Regions from separate parts of the Xenorhabdus ishibashii genome, predicted to be linked through region 1. Evidence: predicted binding sites of a transcription regulator. Region 1 holds the regulator's gene; the other holds the start of a gene.
What was found. Region 1 encodes PhoB, which activates phosphate uptake and scavenging genes when phosphate is short. Its sites were predicted from a motif close to CTGTCATAAAACTGNCNNAT; they were not measured.
Positions count from the first base shown of each region.

Region 2: pstS (phosphate ABC transporter substrate-binding protein PstS) is a predicted target of PhoB. The motif match lies at 4,349-4,368, and genes of this name have one in related genera.

Region 1 is NZ_NJAK01000001.1:2,448,982-2,458,261, reverse strand. Features, by position in the region: gene sbcD (exonuclease subunit SbcD) at 1-758, opposite strand, end outside; gene phoB (phosphate regulon transcriptional regulator PhoB) at 1,066-1,755, shown strand; gene phoR (phosphate regulon sensor histidine kinase PhoR) at 1,775-3,070, shown strand; gene Xish_RS11705 (IS5 family transposase) at 3,098-3,859, opposite strand; partial or broken gene brnQ (branched-chain amino acid transport system II carrier protein) at 4,429-5,690, shown strand; gene ggt (gamma-glutamyltransferase) at 5,785-7,545, opposite strand; gene Xish_RS11685 (peroxiredoxin C) at 7,746-8,348, opposite strand; gene Xish_RS11680 (acyl carrier protein phosphodiesterase) at 8,531-9,118, opposite strand; gene queA (tRNA preQ1(34) S-adenosylmethionine ribosyltransferase-isomerase QueA) at 9,238-9,280, shown strand, end outside.
Region 2 is NZ_NJAK01000001.1:1,830,841-1,840,120, reverse strand. Features, by position in the region: gene phoU (phosphate signaling complex protein PhoU) at 1-410, opposite strand, end outside; gene pstB (phosphate ABC transporter ATP-binding protein PstB) at 426-1,232, opposite strand; gene pstA (phosphate ABC transporter permease PstA) at 1,282-2,190, opposite strand; gene pstC (phosphate ABC transporter permease PstC) at 2,192-3,151, opposite strand; gene pstS (phosphate ABC transporter substrate-binding protein PstS) at 3,183-4,205, opposite strand; gene Xish_RS08730 (ATP-binding protein) at 4,409-5,419, opposite strand; gene ompR (osmolarity response regulator transcription factor OmpR) at 5,416-6,135, opposite strand; gene greB (transcription elongation factor GreB) at 6,253-6,735, opposite strand; gene Xish_RS08715 (Tex family protein) at 7,011-9,280, shown strand, end outside.

The sequences.
Region 1 (9,280 bases):
AAACTGAGCGGAAGAGGGGAGCCGCTATAGCGGATATGCTCTGATTTACCGATGACTTGCGGGCGATGGATATGCCCCAGTGCAATATAGTCAGCAGGAGGGAAGGATTGTGCGGGGAAGGCCTCTAATGTGCCAATGTAAATATCGCGCACGGAATCCGTAGTGGAAGCACCGACTGTAGTGAGATGACCTGTGGCAATAATCGGTAATGGCTGGCCGAGCTGCTCCCGTAATACACAGGCTTGCTGGAAGAGCTTGTGATAGTGTTCGGTGATGGCATCCTGTAACGCCTGCTGTTTTTGTGCGCCAGATTGCCCCGCCTGACTATTGATGATATCCCGTGGACGCAGATAGGGAATAGCGCAGAGAATCGCTCCTGCATTACCATCTCTGTTATTCAGGATCTTTATCTGCTGTGCTATATCTTCGGTTTCAGCATTAGCAATGACGATGGTATTCAGGTAAGAGAGAAGGGATTTTGATTCGTTGAGTGTGGCAACGGAATCATGATTTCCCCCGAGAATAACAAGTTGGCAGCCTGTGGGCTGTAGTGCCACAATGAATTTGTTATAAAGTTCGCGTGCATAGCTGGGTGGGGAACCTGTATCAAAAATATCGCCGGCAATAATGAGTGCGTCGACTTGATGTTGTACGATCTTTTCAATCAGCCATTGCAAAAAATGTTTATGTTCAGCGGCGCGGCTTTTCGTAAAGAAATATTGGCCAAGATGCCAGTCAGATGTATGAATAATTCGCATGATTTTCCCGCCGTTGCCCTAATTGTTTTCTAGCCCGTTACTTCTCGCCTGTTGCAAGTGCAAATTATAATGGCAGCGTGAAGAATGTCCTGTGTAATTCGGTATCCTTTACTGAATTTTCGAGCTACTTCGCATCCATGATGAAATATAACCAAGGTGCAAGATTTTCTTTGGGAACCAATTTGTCTTTTGCTGATTGAGAAGTCTGGGTTTTAATAAAAGTGTCATAAAATTGACGCATAATATTTTGACGCATAATGTCTTAAGGTGAACATCGCTGACTTGAATGTTATTCGCAGGATTAACCATGGTTAAACGTATTTTGGTCGTTGAAGATGAAGTACCGATTCGTGAAATGGTTTGTTTTGCACTGGAGCAAAACGGTTATCAGGCCATTGAAGCCGAAGATTACGATGCAGCAATAAGGCGTTTGTCTGAGCCTTATCCTGATTTGATATTATTGGACTGGATGCTTCCTGGGGGATCGGGAATTCAGCTTATCCGACAAATGAAGCGGGATAATAATACTAAAACGATCCCTGTCATTATGGTCACGGCTCGGGTGGAAGAAGAAGATCGGGTAAGTGGTTTAGATGTTGGAGCCGATGATTATATCACGAAGCCTTTTTCACCTAAGGAATTGATTGCCCGAGTTAAAGCTGTTTTGCGTCGCATGTCACCGATAGAGGCGGAAAACTTTATTGATATGGATGGATTGATTCTAGATCCATCATCTCACCGCGTTTCCAGTCAGGGACAAGATTTGGAAATGGGGCCAACTGAATTCAAGCTTCTCCACTTTTTTATGACTCATCCTGAGCGTGTTTATAGCCGCGAACAATTACTCAACTATGTGTGGGGAACAAATGTTTATGTGGAAGATCGTACGGTTGATGTACATATCCGACGGTTACGTAAGGCGTTGGAGATAGGGGATCACGCTAAGATGGTACAAACAGTGCGTGGTACAGGTTATCGCTTTTCTACCCGCTATTGACTGTCTGGAGTAAAGTCACGTGCTTGAGCGTTTATCTTGGAAAAAATTGATATGGGGGCTTGTGCTTTTTTGCTTGCCCGCTGTTGTTTTGTCTCTTTTTATTGGCCACTTGGCATGGTTGCTGGTTACTGCTCTGTTTTTAGCTCTGGTATGGCATGGCTACAATTTGCTGAAATTATCCGATTGGTTATGGTTGGATCGCAATATGTTACCGCCTGTCGGTCGTGGCGGCTGGGAACCTATCTTTTATGGTATTTACCAGATGCAGCAACGCAATCGCAAACGGCGTCGTGAACTCGCATTACTCATCAAGCGCTTTCGTAGCGGGGCTGAATCATTGCCGGATGCCATTGTGATAATGACCACGGAAGGTAACATTTTTTGGTGTAATCGTCTGGCTCAACATTTACTAGGGTTCCGCTGGCCTGAGGATAATGGTCAGCATATTTTCAACTTACTTCGTTATCCTGAATTCAGTCGTTATTTCACAGCAAATGATTTTTCCCGCCCTCTGTCCATTGAATTGAATAACGGCAATATAATGGAATTTCGCATTATGCCTTATTCTGAGACTCAATTATTGATGGTTGCGCGCGATATTACCCAAAAAAGACAGTTGGAAAATGCCAGACGGGATTTTTTTGCCAATGTGAGCCATGAACTCAAAACACCACTCACTGTACTGCAAGGTTATCTGGAAATGATGGAGGATCAGACGTTCGGCAGTCAGATAAATCAGAAAATCGTTGGTACGATGCGGGAACAGATACGAAGAATGGATGGTCTGGTCCATCAACTGTTGCATCTTTCCAAAATTGAAGGGGGGCCACAAGTGGATATGAATGAAGTTGTGGGTGTTCCCAACATGTTGAGAATATTGCAGCGGGAAGTCTTGGCCTTGGGAAATGAGCAGTACGATATTGTGTTTGATATTGATGAAACACTGAATGTGTTTGGTAATGAAGAGCAACTGCGTAGTGCTATGTCCAACCTTGTTTATAACGCGGTTAGACATACCCCTGTAGGAACACGGATTGAAGTAAGTTGGCGAAACGTTTCTCAGGGTGCTTTGTTCAAGGTGAAAGACAATGGCGGTGGGATAAGTACAGAACATTTACCCCGCCTGACAGAACGTTTTTATCGCGTCGATCGTGCCCGTTCGCGTCAAACTGGGGGAAATGGGTTGGGCTTGGCGATAGTGAAACATGCATTGCAGCACTACAATACTCATCTCGATATTTCGAGCACTTTAGGGAAGGGTTCAGTTTTTAGTTTTTTGTTGGCGTCTCGGCTTATTGTTTCTGCCAAAAAATAGGGTCTGTTGATGTTTTAAGGTCATAATTCATTCAACCCACATGGGCAACCAGACAATGATAAACGCCAGAGCCAACATACTGGCGTAATTCCGTTCAAGCTTATCGTATCTTGTTGCTATTGCACGAAAATGTTTAACCCTAGCGAACGCATTCTCCACCAAATGACGATAACGATATAAACATTTATCAATCTGTTTATCCGATTTTCGGCTATTTTTCCGGTAGGGAATAATCGGTGTTGCTCCTTGCTGTTCAATATGATTTCTGAAAGCCTGACTGTCGTACCCTTTGTCAGCTATCACAAAGTCCGAAGGGGGCGATTGTTCGACTAAACTTTCAGCATGAACAATGTCATGCACTTGTCCCCCGGACAATTCAAAATGAACAGGCAAGCCATAACTATCGACGGCCAAATGAATTTTGGTTGAACGTCCACCACAACTTTTGCCAATCGCCTCATCATCATCTGAAGCCGCTCCGGCACTGTGCTGATGAGCACGGACGATACTCCCATCAATAAACAACCATTCCCTATCAGCAAACCCAGATAACCACTTGAAAATGAGCTGTAAAACCCCTTTCTTTGACCACGCATTGAAACGTTGAAAGACACTATTCCATTTGCCGAATTCTGGCGGTAAATCGCGCCAGGGAACGCTCGTTCTCATTCGGTAAAGAATGCCTTCAACGGTCAAACGGTGTTCAGGTTTGTGATAAATCCAACCCGCATGTTGCATTAACGCAGATAGCTTATTCCATTGGAGATCTGTTAACATAGTTCGCGGCATGATGGTGAGGTCTGGTTGTTTTTTGGCGAAAGTAATTATACCAAATCATCATGCTATCTAATAATCCCTCACAAAACATCAACACGCCCTAGCTTCATGAAAAAATAATAAGTTAAATGAAAGTTCAATGGTAATAATACGGATAAAAAATGGTGCATTAATCGCCATGAATGAAAAACGTACAAATCATATAGTGTGTATTCAATGATAGATAACAATAATCACTGATTTTAAAAATTAGTTTAGAATATTATTCTGGTTTTTGGTTTACTGCTTGCCTTTTTACGATATAAAAGTTTTACTTGGAAGCAGTTGTTGGCGATTCTAGCTGTAATTACTATTATCACTCTGCATCTTGCGATTATCAGTGAAGCTCATGTTGATCACTGACTATTAAATCAGAAACCAGTTTCGCCAGTGAAAATTCAAGTGCTTGCGATAGTTACTGTCGCAGATACATTTCTTTTGGCAATAATATATTAATAATCATTATGGCATATCGTTTATCATCGAAGGATATTTGGGCATTAGGCTTTATGACCTTTGCCCTGTTTGTTGGTGCGGGAAATATTATTTTTCCACCTATGGTTGGCTTGCAGGCAGGCGAGAATGTTTGGATCTCAGCAGCCGGCTTTTTGCTAACCGCTGTTGGCTTGCCCGTTATTACTGTCATTGCTTTGGCAAAAGTAGGGGGGGAATTGAAGCAATCAGCGCACCGATTGGAAAAACTTCGGGTCTGATTCTGGCAACTGTCTGCTATTTAGCTGTCGGCCCTCTGTTTGCGACTCCCAGAACTGCAACAGTTTCTTTTGAAGTGGGTATTGCACCACTTACCGGAACAGGTGAGTTTCCTCTACTTATCTATAGTGTGATCTATTTTGCACTCGTGGTACTGATTTCATTGTATCCGGGCAAACTACTGGATAACGTTGGTCATATATTGGCTCCAATTAAAATCGTGGCGTTAGCCATTTTGGGAGTTGCAGCAGTGTTGTGGCCGGCAGGTAGTCCTATTCCTGCTATTGAAACTTATCGGGAAATTCCGTTCTCAAATGGCTTTGTCAATGGCTATTTGACAATGGATACACTGGCCGCAATGGTATTCGGTATTGTTATTGTCAATGCAGCCCGTTCCAGAGGGGTTGAAGCGTCTTCTCTGTTGACGCGCTATGCCATGTGGGCTGGCTTGATTGCTGGTCTTGGCTTGACGCTGGTATACCTCTCTTTGTTTAAACTTGGGGAAGGTAGTGGCACATTAGTACCTACAGCAGAGAATGGCGCTGTGATTTTGCACGCTTATGTCCAAAATATTTTTGGTAACTACGGCAGCTTCTTCCTCGCGCTACTGATTTTTGTAGCCTGTATGGTGACTGCTGTTGGTTTGACTTGTGCTTGCTCGGAATTTTTCAGCCGTTATTTGCCATTATCCTACCGTGCTCTGGTATTGATTTTAGGCACATTCTCCATGCTGGTTTCTAACATGGGCTTAAGCCACTTGATTAAGTTCTCAATTCCAGTACTGACGGCAATTTATCCACCTTGTATCGCGCTGATATTGCTGAGCTTTACAATCCGTTGGTGGAATAACTGCACACGAATTTTGGCTCCTGCCATGTCTATCAGCTTGCTGTTTGGCATTTTGGATGCAATAAAAGTTTCTGAGTACTTATCCCATTTACTGCCTGAATGGGCGAAGCATTTGCCCCTGGCGGATCAAGGTTTGGCTTGGTTACTGCCTACTTTGCTAACGATTGTTGTGTGCGCCATTTACGATCGCATCGTAGGAGGCGTAAAACTCCCAAAGTATGAAGTGCAGACTGAAGAGAAGTAAAAATAAAGTTTGTTTATGATATAAATGGCGTTATTGGATGATAAAAGGGTGAGCCGCTGAAAACAGCTCACCTTTTTTGTTGATATATTCTGGACTAATAACCAATAGCAGCACCCGCAGGTCGCCGTACATCATTAGAGCCGTAGAGGTAGCCTTCACGGACAATACCCGATAAGGCTGAATCATTGCCTGATGATTGTGGCGTCACACCAGCAGCACCCGGCAATCCAATCATGATTAATTCTGCTGCCCCCCAAGGGGTCTGCTCCACCATTTTATAGCCCATTTTCTCCAGTAAATTCAGGGTATCTTTCGATAAACCCCGTTGCTCATAATAGACTTCGTCAGGTAGCCATTGATGGTGCATGCGTGGGCTGTTGACAGCTTCTTGTGGTGGCATATTGAAATCAATGATATTCAGGGCCGTTTGTAGTGTGATGGAGATAATACGCGATCCCCCGGGAGACCCTAAGACCAGAAATATTTTGTCATCTTTGGTCACAAGTGTTGGACTCATTGATGATAGTGGGCGTTTACCAGGAGCGATTGAGTTGGTTGCACCTTGCACTAGCCCGTACAGGTTTTTCTCACCGACTTTCGTTGTGAAGTCGTCCATTTCATCGTTAAGGAAAAAGCCTGTTCCTGGCGCAATGACCACAGCACCAAAACGTCCATTGATAGTGTAAGTGGTGGATACTGCGTTACCTTCTTTATCTACCACAGAATAATGCGTGGTTTCTGGTTTTTCATGAGGGCCAATGCCCGGCTGAACATTTACTGAAGGCGTGGCTTTGTTGGGTTGGATCTCTTTTCTGATGGATGCAGCGTAGCTTTTGCTCAATAGGCGATCAAGTGGGTTGTGGATAAATGCCGGATCGCCCAGATAGGTATTTCTATCCATATAGGCGTGACGCATAGCTTCTGTCAAGGTATGGATATAAGCCGCAGAGTTGAACCCCATAGATTTAAGATCATAACCTTCAATGATGTTTAATATCTCACATAACGTAACTCCACCGGAGCTTGGTGGTGGAGACGAGATAAATTTGTAGCCACGGTAACTACAGGTGACGGGAGCCGTTTCTGTAATGTGGTAATTGGCAAAATCCGCTGCGGTAATAATTCCGCCTGCTTTTTTTGATGCTTGTTCAACTAATTGGGGAATTTTGCCGTGATAAAAAGCATCCGGTCCATGTTTGGCAATCATATCAAGTGTGTTGGCTAAATCGGTTTGAATAAGCCTGTCTCCTGGTTCAAATGGCGTGCCATCTTTGCGCAGGAAAATACGAGCCGCTTCTGGATTTTGAGCGAAACGCTTCACTGTAGTATCCAGAATGTCGGTATCGCCACGAGTTAGAATATAGCCTTCGCGTGCCAGTTTGATGGCGGGCGCCATGACTTGTTCGCGGGTCAAAGTGCCATATTTTTTCAATGCCTCTTCAAATCCCATGACTGTGCCTGGTACACCAATTGCTTTATAGCCATACAGGCTGGCACCTTTGATAACATTTCCATCTTTATCCAGATACATATCAGCGTTAGCCGCAGCAGGGGCTGTTTCACGGAAATTAATGAAAGTATCTTTTCCATTGGCGAGATGGATAGTCATAAAACCGCCACCGCCAATATTGCCGCAGCAGGGATTAACTACTGCCTGGGCATATCCAACGGCAACCGCAGCATCAATGGCGTTCCCGCCCATTTTGAGAATATCTATGCCAGCCTGGGAAGCAAGATGCTGTGAACTGACAACCATGCCTTGTTTGGCTTCAACAGCAGGCTCAGTGGCAGAATAAAGGGGGGTGGAGATCAGTAGAGTTACGGCGATAAGTGGAATTTTCCATGCTTTGAACATGAGTTGTTCTCCTGAGGATAGGCCAGTTTGTTACTGGTCAACTGTTAATGGAGTTGTGTGAATGTAATATTTTTGTTGTTAATACGCGATTCACCTTATCTAAAGCTCAGGATTTTTGAAAGTAAAAAACCAGCCGACTGGGCGGCTGGTTTGGAATGCTTCATAACATTATGTTATGAACCGATTGAATCCTAACGGGATTACAGCTTATCTGCGTTTTTGGTCAGGTATTTTGCTACGCCTTCAGGTGAAGCGCCCATACCTTCTTCGCCTTTTGCCCATTGTGCCGGACAAACTTCGCCGTGCTCTTCATGGAATTGCAGAGCATCTACCATACGCAGCATTTCATCGATGTTACGGCCCAGTGGCAGATCATTAACCACTTGATGACGGACAACACCATTTTTGTCAATCAGGAAAGAACCACGCAGAGCAACGCCCGCTTCTGGGTGCTCAATACCGTAAGCTTTCATGATGTCACGTTTGATGTCAGCGACCATTGGATATTTGACTTCGCCGATGCCGCCTTCGTTGATTGGAGTTTTACGCCATGCGTTGTGAACGAACTCAGAATCGAAAGATACACCGATAACTTCAACACCACGTTTTTGGAATTCTTCATAGCGATGGTCGAAAGCAATCAGCTCAGAAGGGCAAACAAAAGTGAAATCCATTGGCCAGAAGAAAATAACAGCAGGACGGCCATTCAGGTGTTTTTTCAGATTGAAGTTATTAACAATTTCACCGTTGCCGAGAACTGCGGCAGCCGTAAAGTCAGGGGCTTGGCGGGTGACTAAAACCATAATTGACTCCTGTGATTTTAAAAGATGTTATATAAAAACGGGTTACAGCATAAGGAATTAGGTTATAGCAATAAAGGATAAAATACCAATTAATATAATAGGTTTTAACTATCAATAGTCGACTTTTAATTCCTTTTGGACTACATAAGATAAGACTATTTATGAAAAACTCAAGGCAGTTGCTACTCAAACAGACACTTATTTGACGCGAGTGCCATCATCTCTGGGTAGAACTGGCAAAATAGTGATTCAAAATCAAGGTAATGATTTTCTATGTCCTGATACGATCCAGCCAGTGCGGATAATTTTGGCCGCCTGCGTGCCATGTTTTGCAAGACATTGGCGATGCATGACATATCGGCATAACGGATGAGCAAGTTCTGCGACCAGAGGTAGTTGTTCAATTCCTGAAATTTTTCAGGAGTTGAAGCGAGATGAGGTTCTATATTGTTGTGGGCAATATTAACAAATTCGGGTAGGGAGTAATTTTCTTCAAACTTGTCCCAATGCTGAGAAAGAAAATGATCCCAGATGATATCAAGGGTAATAGGGGCAACGCGACGATATTCTTTGCGAAATAATTTGCGTGCTTCCACGACAAGTGGATGCTTATCCGTAAGGCTGTCTACCCGACGGTGCATACGGATACCCGCTACAATATCAGAACTGAATGCGCCTTCTGGAGAGCCACGGACAAAATCTGCCATCAAATTCCCCAATAAGGAACTTTCCGCCAATGCAGCTAAATGAAGGTGTGCGAGAAAATTCATAGTGAGAGTATACAGTAAAGAATGCACCGTAATATAGTTAAACCAGATGCTTCTTTGTTGCACCCTTGCGCTTGCAGCACTAGACTAGTCCGCCTGTTTTTTTGAATGATACAGATAAAATGCGTGTCGCTGATTTTACATTTGAACTGCCAGAAGAGCTAA
Region 2 (9,280 bases), 620 kb from region 1:
TGGATTGTATGACGCCCTAATGATTCCAGGCTGACCAGCAAGGATTGCTGTTGATGTGAAAATCTTTCAAGCGCGGTCTGGCAAATTTTATCGGCAACATCGCCAATACGCTCCAGTTCAGCAATGGTTTTTGAAATGACCATGATCAAACGCAGGTCACTGGCCGTCGGTTGGCGTTTTGCAATGATGCGGACACACGCTTCATCAATCGCCACTTCCATCATATTAACCTTTTGGTCATCCTCAATGACTTGCCGTGCTAATACTTCATCTTGGTTATGCATCGCCAGAATCGCTTTGCTGAGCTGCTCTTCCACCAGCCCCCCCATTGTCATCAATTCTGTACGAACATGCTCCAGTTCAGCCGTAAATTGACCGGAAATGTGTTTGCTGAGATTCAGATTGTCCATATTGTTATCCCCATATCAACCGTAACGGCCAGTAATATAATCTTCGGTCTGTTTCATTTTCGGTGTGGTGAACAATCTATCGGTATCGCTAAATTCAATCAGTTCACCAAGGTACATAAAAGCCGTGTAATCCGAACAGCGAGCCGCCTGCTGCATATTGTGGGTGACTATCACAACGGTATATTCCGATTTCAGTTCGCTGATTAACTCTTCAATGCGTCCTGTAGAGATGGGATCAAGTGCCGAACAGGGTTCATCCAGCAGCAAAACCTCAGGGCGAATAGCAATACCACGGGCAATACACAGACGCTGTTGCTGGCCACCGGAAAGGCTATACCCACTCTGATGCAATTTATCTTTGGTTTCATTCCACAATGCCGCTTTTGTCAACGCCCATTGGACTCGCTCATCCATCTCTGCTCTGGGCAGTTTCTCAAACAAACGCACCCCGAAAGCAATATTGTCGTAAATGGACATCGGGAAGGGTGTCGGCTTCTGAAAAACCATCCCAACTTTGGCACGTAGCAAGGCAATATCTTGCTTGTCTGTCAGGATATTCGTGCCATCCAGAGTAATTTCACCTTCAGCACGCTGCTCACCGTACAATTCATACATTTTGTTGAAAGTACGTAGTAACGTGGACTTACCACAGCCCGATGGCCCGATGAATGCCGTTACTTTATTTTGTGCGATATCCAGCGTAATATTTTTCAGCGCATGAAACTTGCCGTAATAGAAATTCAGATCGCGTACCTGAATTTTACTTACCGCAATTTTATTTACTGCAATTTTATTTACTGCAATGCCATTCGCTTTATTCATCAGTATTTGTCTCTTTAATACCTTCTATTTTTATTCCTTTGAAAAAATATTAGTATTTTTTCTTCGCAAACAGTGCACGCGCCACAATATTAATTAGCAATACACACAGGGTGATCAGCAATACCCCCGCCCATGCCAACTGCTGCCAGTCAGAAAATGGACTCATGGCAAACTTGAAAATGGTGACAGGCAGGTTTGCAATCGGCTGGCTGAGATCGGTGCTCCAGAACTGATTAGAAAGCGAAGTAAACAACAGTGGAGCCGTTTCACCAGCGATTCGGGCAATAGCCAGCAATACACCGGTAATAATGCCTGATATCGATGCCTTTAATGTAATAGCAGAGATCATTTTCCATTTCGGAGTACCCAGTGCATAAGCGGCTTCACGCAAGTTATCCGGCACTAATTTCAGCATGTTTTCCGTCGTGCGGATAACGATGGGGATCTGCAACAGTGCTAACGCAATTATCCCTGCCCAACCCGAAAAGTGTTGCACCTTTGCCACCACAACCGTATAGACAAATAATCCGACAACAATCGAAGGGGCTGAAAGCAGGATGTCATTAATAAAGCGGATGATTTCTGCCAGCCATGAACGGCGACCATATTCCGCCAGATAAATTCCCGCCATAATCCCCAATGGCGTACCAAACACCGTTGCCCAGAAGATTAACAATCCGCTGCCAACAATGGCGTTTGCCAATCCACCGCCCTCGGTATTGGGCGGTGGCGTCATTTCGGTAAACAACGCCAGCGACATACCATCAATACCTTTAGTAACGGTGGAGATTAAAATCCAGCCCAGCCAGAATAAGCCGAATGCCATCGTCATCATGGATATCATGAGTGCCAGCCGATTTTTCTGGCGACGCCAAGACTGCATACGGCGACGGCTTTTCATCTCCGCGTCGTTTACTGTATCGACTAAATGTGGAAGTTGCTTATTGATGGTTGTCATCTCAGCGCTGTCCCTCATTTTTTGCCAGACGCATAATCATTAATTTTGACAACGCCAATACGACAAAAGTGATGACAAACAAGATCAGCCCCAGTTCCATCAATGCAGCAGTGTGCAAACCAGACTCAGCCTCAGCAAATTCATTTGCCAATGCAGAAGTGATACTGTTCCCTGGCATATACAGCGACACACTATCAAGTTGGTAGGTATTACCGATAATAAAGGTGACAGCCATTGTTTCCCCCAATGCCCGACCAAGCCCTAACATTACACCACCAATCACACCATTTTTGGTATAAGGCAAGACGATATGCCAAATCACTTCCCATGTTGTACAACCAATGCCATAAGCAGACTCTTTCATCATTACAGGAGTCTGTTCAAACACATCACGCATGACAGAAGCGATATAGGGGATAACCATAATGGCAAGAATGACGCCCGCAGCCAGAATGCCAATACCAAAGGCAGGGCCAGAGAACAGAGCGCCCACGATGGGAATGCTGGAGAGCACGTCACCAACGGGTTGCTGGAAATAGCTAGCAAATAGTGGAGCAAAGACAAACAACCCCCACATGCCATAAACAATGCTGGGGATCGCCGCCAATAACTCAATCGCCACACCCAATGGGCGTTTCAACCAGTTTGGGGACAACTCCGTCAGAAACAGGGCAATGCCAAAACTTACTGGAACCGCAATGATCAGGGCAACTAACGAAGTCATCAATGTGCCATAAATCGGTACTAATGCGCCAAACAACTCAGCCGGTGCATCCCACTCTTTACTCCATAAGAAAGCAAAACCAAATACTTGTATACTCGGCCAGGAAGCAATAATCAGCGAAATGATAATGCCTCCCAGCAGAAATAAAGTTAACAACGCAGCTAACCTGACCAAAGCACTGAAGATAATGTCACCCTTTTTGCCCGGTGCTTTCAGTGCCGTTTTACGTTCGGCCATACGCTTCATTCTCATTTTAGGTTATTTCCCCTTAATAAAAGGGGAGATTGCTCTTCCATGCTGCACGTACCTGACTGACCACCTCTTCCGGCAGGGTGGCATAATCCAAATCTTTCGCCTGTTTTTTGCCGTTGTCATAAGCCCAATCAAAGAATTTCAGCACTTCAGTACCATTAGCAGCATTTTTCTGTTGTTTATGGATAAGAATGAAGGTAGTAGACGTAATTGGCCACGCATTATCGCCTTTCTGATTTGTCAGATCCTGCGCAAAACTGCTGTTCCAATCTGCACCTTTAGCCGCTGCGCTAAAATTTTCTTCAGTCGGCGCTACCACAGCACCACCCGCTGAGACCAGTTTGGTATAAGCCAGGTGATTCTGCTTCGCATAGGCATATTCGACATAACCAATCGAACCCGGCAGACGCTGAACAAATGCAGCAATCCCATCATTACCTTTACCGCCCAATCCGGTTGGCCATTTGACAGTCGTGCCAACTCCAACTTTTTGTTTCCAATCGCTGTTAACTTTGGACAAATAACTCGTGAAGACATAGGAAGTTCCTGATCCATCAGCGCGACGAACTACGGCAATGTTCTGATCCGGCAGTTTGAGATTCGGATTCAACTTTGCAATTGCCGGATCATTCCATTTCTTGATATTACCCAGATAGATGTCACCAAGGGTTTTACCATCCAAAATCAATTGACCAGATTTAACGCCAGAAATATTCACTGCCAGCACAATCCCACCGATTACCGTTGGGAACTGGAACAAACCATCAGTCGCCAATTTTTCATCAGAAAGCGGGGCATCAGATGCACCAAAATCAACGGTATTGGCAATAATCTGTTTTACACCACCAGAAGAGCCGATGCCTTGGTAGTTGATTTTGTTACCCGTTTCTTTCTGATAAGAATCGGCCCACTTGGTATATATCGGTGCAGGAAATGTCGCACCTGCCCCCGTCAAGCTGGCTACCGCAAATGAAGGCAGAGATGTCATGGCAAATACAGTAACCATGATGCTCGCCACAGTGGTACGCATTGATTTCATAGTATCTCCTGTTAAGTCTCCTACTGAGATACGCATCATTAATGAGAAACGAATGACAGGTATCGCTGACAATCTGATTTTCAGGTAATAAAACGATTCAAGAAGGAAAAATAGGTGAATTCAATGACAATAAGATGTAGGAGTTATGACATTTTTATGACAGGACGTTTCAGCAGTGCCTTACTCTTCGTTCAATGATGTTATCATCTTGCACTCAACGGAATATATATGCGAATGGATAGCCCCTCTTTTTCGCTGCTCCCCACCTGAATATTTCCCCCATGGGTATCAATGATACGACGGATGATAGCCAGCCCTAGCCCCACGCCATTATTTATTTCATTTCTATTTCCCTGCGTGAAAGGCTGGAATAAAACGGTGGCTTCTTCTTTCGTCATTCCAGTACCGTTGTCCTCAACCTGAAACCAGCCGAATTTTTCTGTTGAGCCACTACTGACGCGTATCCACCCATTGCCATAACGTCGGGCATTAGTGAACAGATTGATCAATACACGTTTGATGGAAAAGGGATGAGCCAAAATGAAAATCGAACTTGTCGCTAAGCAATTTTCAATATCTGTATCTACCGCACAACGCTGCTCTGCCGTAATCACCTCTTCAAGCAATCCATTCAATTCACAGCATGCCATCGGCATATCCTGCCCTGCTCGCTGGTAATCAATAAATTGATCAATCATGACATTGCACTCTTCAATATCCTGATGGATAGACTCTGTCAGAAAATCATCTTTTCCTTCCATCATTTCCATCGCCAAACGAATACGGGTAAGTGGCGTGCGCAAATCATGGCTTACGCCAGCTATTAATACCGCCTGATCGCTTTCCTGTGATTTCAGCTTCATCGACAATCGGTTAAGCGCCCTAATCACAGAACGAATAGCGGGCGTCCCCATTTCAGGCATCGATGAACCTCTTCTGCCTTTTTCTATGTCGATAACGACTTTTTGCATCACCTTCAATGAATGTTTCTGGATAGCGGAATATCGCCAGAACATCATGAACACGGGCAATGCCACCACAAAAACACTGATAAAGAGATAGGGAAATATCGCGTTAAAAGGGAGTTCTTCCAGTACCACCAGCAGTAAGGTAACCAGAGAGCTGAACAGCAAGCTGCCCAGCACTAAATACAGGACACGGAAAAATAAAGTACGCAAAGAAAGCCAAAACTTTTTCACACTGGGATTTTTCATACCTTGTTTCCATCAGGAACAAAAACGTACCCCAGCCCCCAAACTGTCTGGATATAACGAGGATGGGCAGGATCTTCTTCAATCAGGCGACGCAGGCGGGAAATCTGGACATCAATGGAACGCTCCATCGCACCATACTCTCGTCCGCGAGCCAAACTCATCAATTTATCCCGTGATAATGGCTCACGTGGGTGAGAAACTAACACCTTCAACACGGAAAATTCCCCACTGGTCAACGGTAATAATGCATCTTGATGAAACATTTCACGCGTTCCAAGATCAAGTTTAAATTTCCCAAACTTGATCACCGCATCATCTGACGTCGGCGCTCCCGGTAATTCATTTGCTTGTCTCCGCAGGACAGCCCGCATACGTGCTAACAATTCACGCGGGTTAAAAGGCTTGGCAAGATAATCATCAGCGCCAATTTCAAGCCCAACAATCCGATCAACCTCTTCCCCTTTCGCGGATACCATGATGATCGGGATTGAATTATGCTGACTTCTCAGCCTTCGACAAATAGACAATCCATCTTCTCCCGGTAACATTAAATCCAGGACAATCAATTGGATGGATTCTCTGGTCAATAAACGATCCATCTGCTCTGCATTTGCTGCGCCACGCACTTGGAATCCCTGTTCGGATAAGTAACGTTCCAGTAACGCCCGCAAGCGCATATCATCATCAACAACAAGGATCTTATAACTCTCTTGCATGTTTCAGCTCCCAAGGTGCTCCATTGCCCGCAACATCCATCACTTTCACAGAAAACCCATAACTCCAATAGAGACTTAACCGCATGTCTTTTAAGGCCATTAGACAAGCACTGTGACTTATGCCAAAGGCTGGTAGCTAATTTCCAGTATCCAGTAAGTCACCACGCCATTTGGTGTCATCACCGTGACTTCATCATCAACCTGCTTACCAAGTAATGCTCTCGCCACCGGAGAATCAATGGAAATCCACTTTTTGGCTGGTTCAAATTCATCCGGCCCTACCAAACGAAACATGTGTTCTTCTTCATTTTCGTTTTCAACTTTTACCCATGCCCCAAAAAAGACTTTCCCTTCTTGTCGCGGGTCAGGATCGACAATTTGCAGTATATCCAGACGCTTGGACAAAAAACGTACTCGGCGGTCAATTTCCCTTAACCTTTTTTTACCATAAATGTACTCAGCATTCTCTGAACGATCCCCCAGTGCAGCAGCTTCTGAAACAGCCTGGGTGACTCTGGGACGTTCAACTTTCCAGAGATATTTCAATTCCTGATCAAGCGCATGCCAACCCTCTCGGGTAATATAGTGACTCTTGGCCATGAAAAAACTCACGTGAGAAAAGATGATTAATGGCGGAGTACTATATCTCATCAACTCTCATCAACCCAATCCCAACCTAGAAGATATTTGATGAATTCTGTTACAACATGACCGAAATATCGCGCTAAACTGGAAATTATTGCGCTCAACACGTATAAATGGAGCCAGTTTGAACCATGCCGATACTGTTTCAGATGAAATTTGATCTTATCCGGCTCTGTCTGACGATGTCTCAGAATATCTACAGACCCTAAAGAAGTTGAAGAAAACAGACCATGAATGAATCTTTAAGTCGAATCATTGCCGGTGAGCTACAAGCTCAACCACAGCAAATCCTAGCTGCCATCTCCCTGCTTGATGAGGGAAATACGGTTCCCTTTATCGCTCGTTACCGTAAAGAGGCCACCGGTGGTCTGGATGACACACAGCTCCGCCAACTCGAAAGCCGTCTCGGTTATCTGCGTGAACTGTCCAACCGCCGTCAGACTATCCTAAAATCGATTGAGGAACAGGGAAAGCTAACCATTGAGCTGGCAGAAGCGATTAACGCAACGCTGAGCAAAACTGAGTTGGAAGATCTGTACCTACCTTATAAACCTAAACGCCGTACTCGTGGACAAACTGCCATCGAAGCCGGATTAGAGCCTCTGGCCGACCTGCTATGGCAAGATCCGCAGCAAGAGCCTGAACTGGCGGCGGCTGCCTATGTCAATGCTGACAAAGGCATTGCTGATACCAAGGCAGCATTGGATGGCGCACGTTATATCCTGATGGAGCGTTTTGCCGAAGATGCAACCCTGCTGGCGAAGGTACGTGAATATTTATGGAAAAATGCCCATTTGGTTTCCAGGGTTATCGAGGGTAAAGAGGAAGAAGGGGCTAAATTCAGCGATTATTTCGACCACCATGAAGCCATTGCCATCATCCCTTCCCACCGTGCCCTTGCCATGTTCCGTGGACGCAATGAAGGCATCCTGCAACTTTCTTTGAATGCTGATCCACAATTTGAGGAAGCCCCAAAAGAGAGTCATTGCGAACAAATTATTACCGATCACTTGAACCTGCGCCTGAATAATGCACCGGCTGACAATTGGCGCAAAGCAGTGGTGAGCTGGACATGGCGCATCAAAGTGTTGCTGCATCTGGAAACCGAATTGATGGGTACACTGCGTGAGAAGGCCGAAAACGAGGCCATCAACGTCTTCGCCCGTAACCTGAGTGACCTGCTGATGGCTGCCCCTGCTGGTATGCGTGCAACAATGGGTCTGGACCCAGGCTTGCGTACCGGAGTAAAAGTTGCCGTTGTTGACGCGACGGGCAAACTGATTGCTACCGATACTATTTATCCGCACACCGGACAGGAAAACAAAGCGGCGGCAACCGTTGCAGCTCTGTGCACTAAACATCAGGTGGAACTGGTTGCCATTGGCAACGGCACCGCATCTCGTGAAACAGAACGCTTCTTTGCCAACGTTCAGAAACAGTATCCTGACGTCACGGCACAAAAGGTGGTGGTCAGCGAAGCGGGAGCCTCCGTCTATTCTGCATCTGAATTGGCTGCACAAGAATTCCCTGATCTGGATGTTTCCCTACGTGGCGCTGTCTCCATTGCCCGTCGCCTGCAAGATCCACTGGCTGAGCTGGTGAAAATCGAACCCAAATCCATCGGTGTTGGTCAATACCAGCATGATGTTAGTCAGACTCTGCTTGCCAAAAAACTGGATAACGTGGTTGAAGACTGTGTAAACGGCGTCGGCGTTGACCTGAATACTGCTTCTGTCGCCTTGCTGACTCGCGTTGCTGGCCTGACTCGTACTGTTGCCCAGAATATTGTTAACTGGCGCGACGAAAACGGTCGTTTCGGCAACCGTAATCAACTATTGAAAGTGACCCGTCTGGGGCCAAAAGCCTTCCTGCAATGTGCGGGTTTCCTGCGCATCAATCAGGGTGATAACCCACTGGATGCTTCAACCGTTCACCCAGAAGCCTATCCTGTGGTTGAGAAGATCCTGGCAACAACCCAGCAAACCCTGCCTGAACTGATGGGTAATCCGGCTAATTTGCGTAATCTGAGCGCGCAGGAATTCACGACCGAAAAATTTGGTATTCCGACCGTCACCGATATCCTGAAAGAGCTGGAAAAACCAGGCCGCGATCCACGTCCTGAATTCAAGACAGCCACATTTGCCGATGGCGTTGAAACCATGAATGACCTGCAAGCAGGTATGATTTTGGAAGGTACTGTCACTAACGTAACCAATTTTGGTGCATTCGTGGACATCGGTGTCCATCAGGATGGACTCGTTCATATCTCCTCCCTATCTGATCGCTTTGTAGAAGATCCACACACTGTCGTCAAAACAGGTGATATCGTGAAAGTGAAGGTGATGGATGTTGACCTCAACCGCAAGCGTATTGCATTGACCATGCGTCTTGATGAGCAACCCGGTGAAACACAAGCACGCCGTAGTTCCCAAGAAGGTAACCGTCAGGATCGCAATAATCGTAACGGCAATGGCAGAAACCGCCCTATTTCACGTTCAGG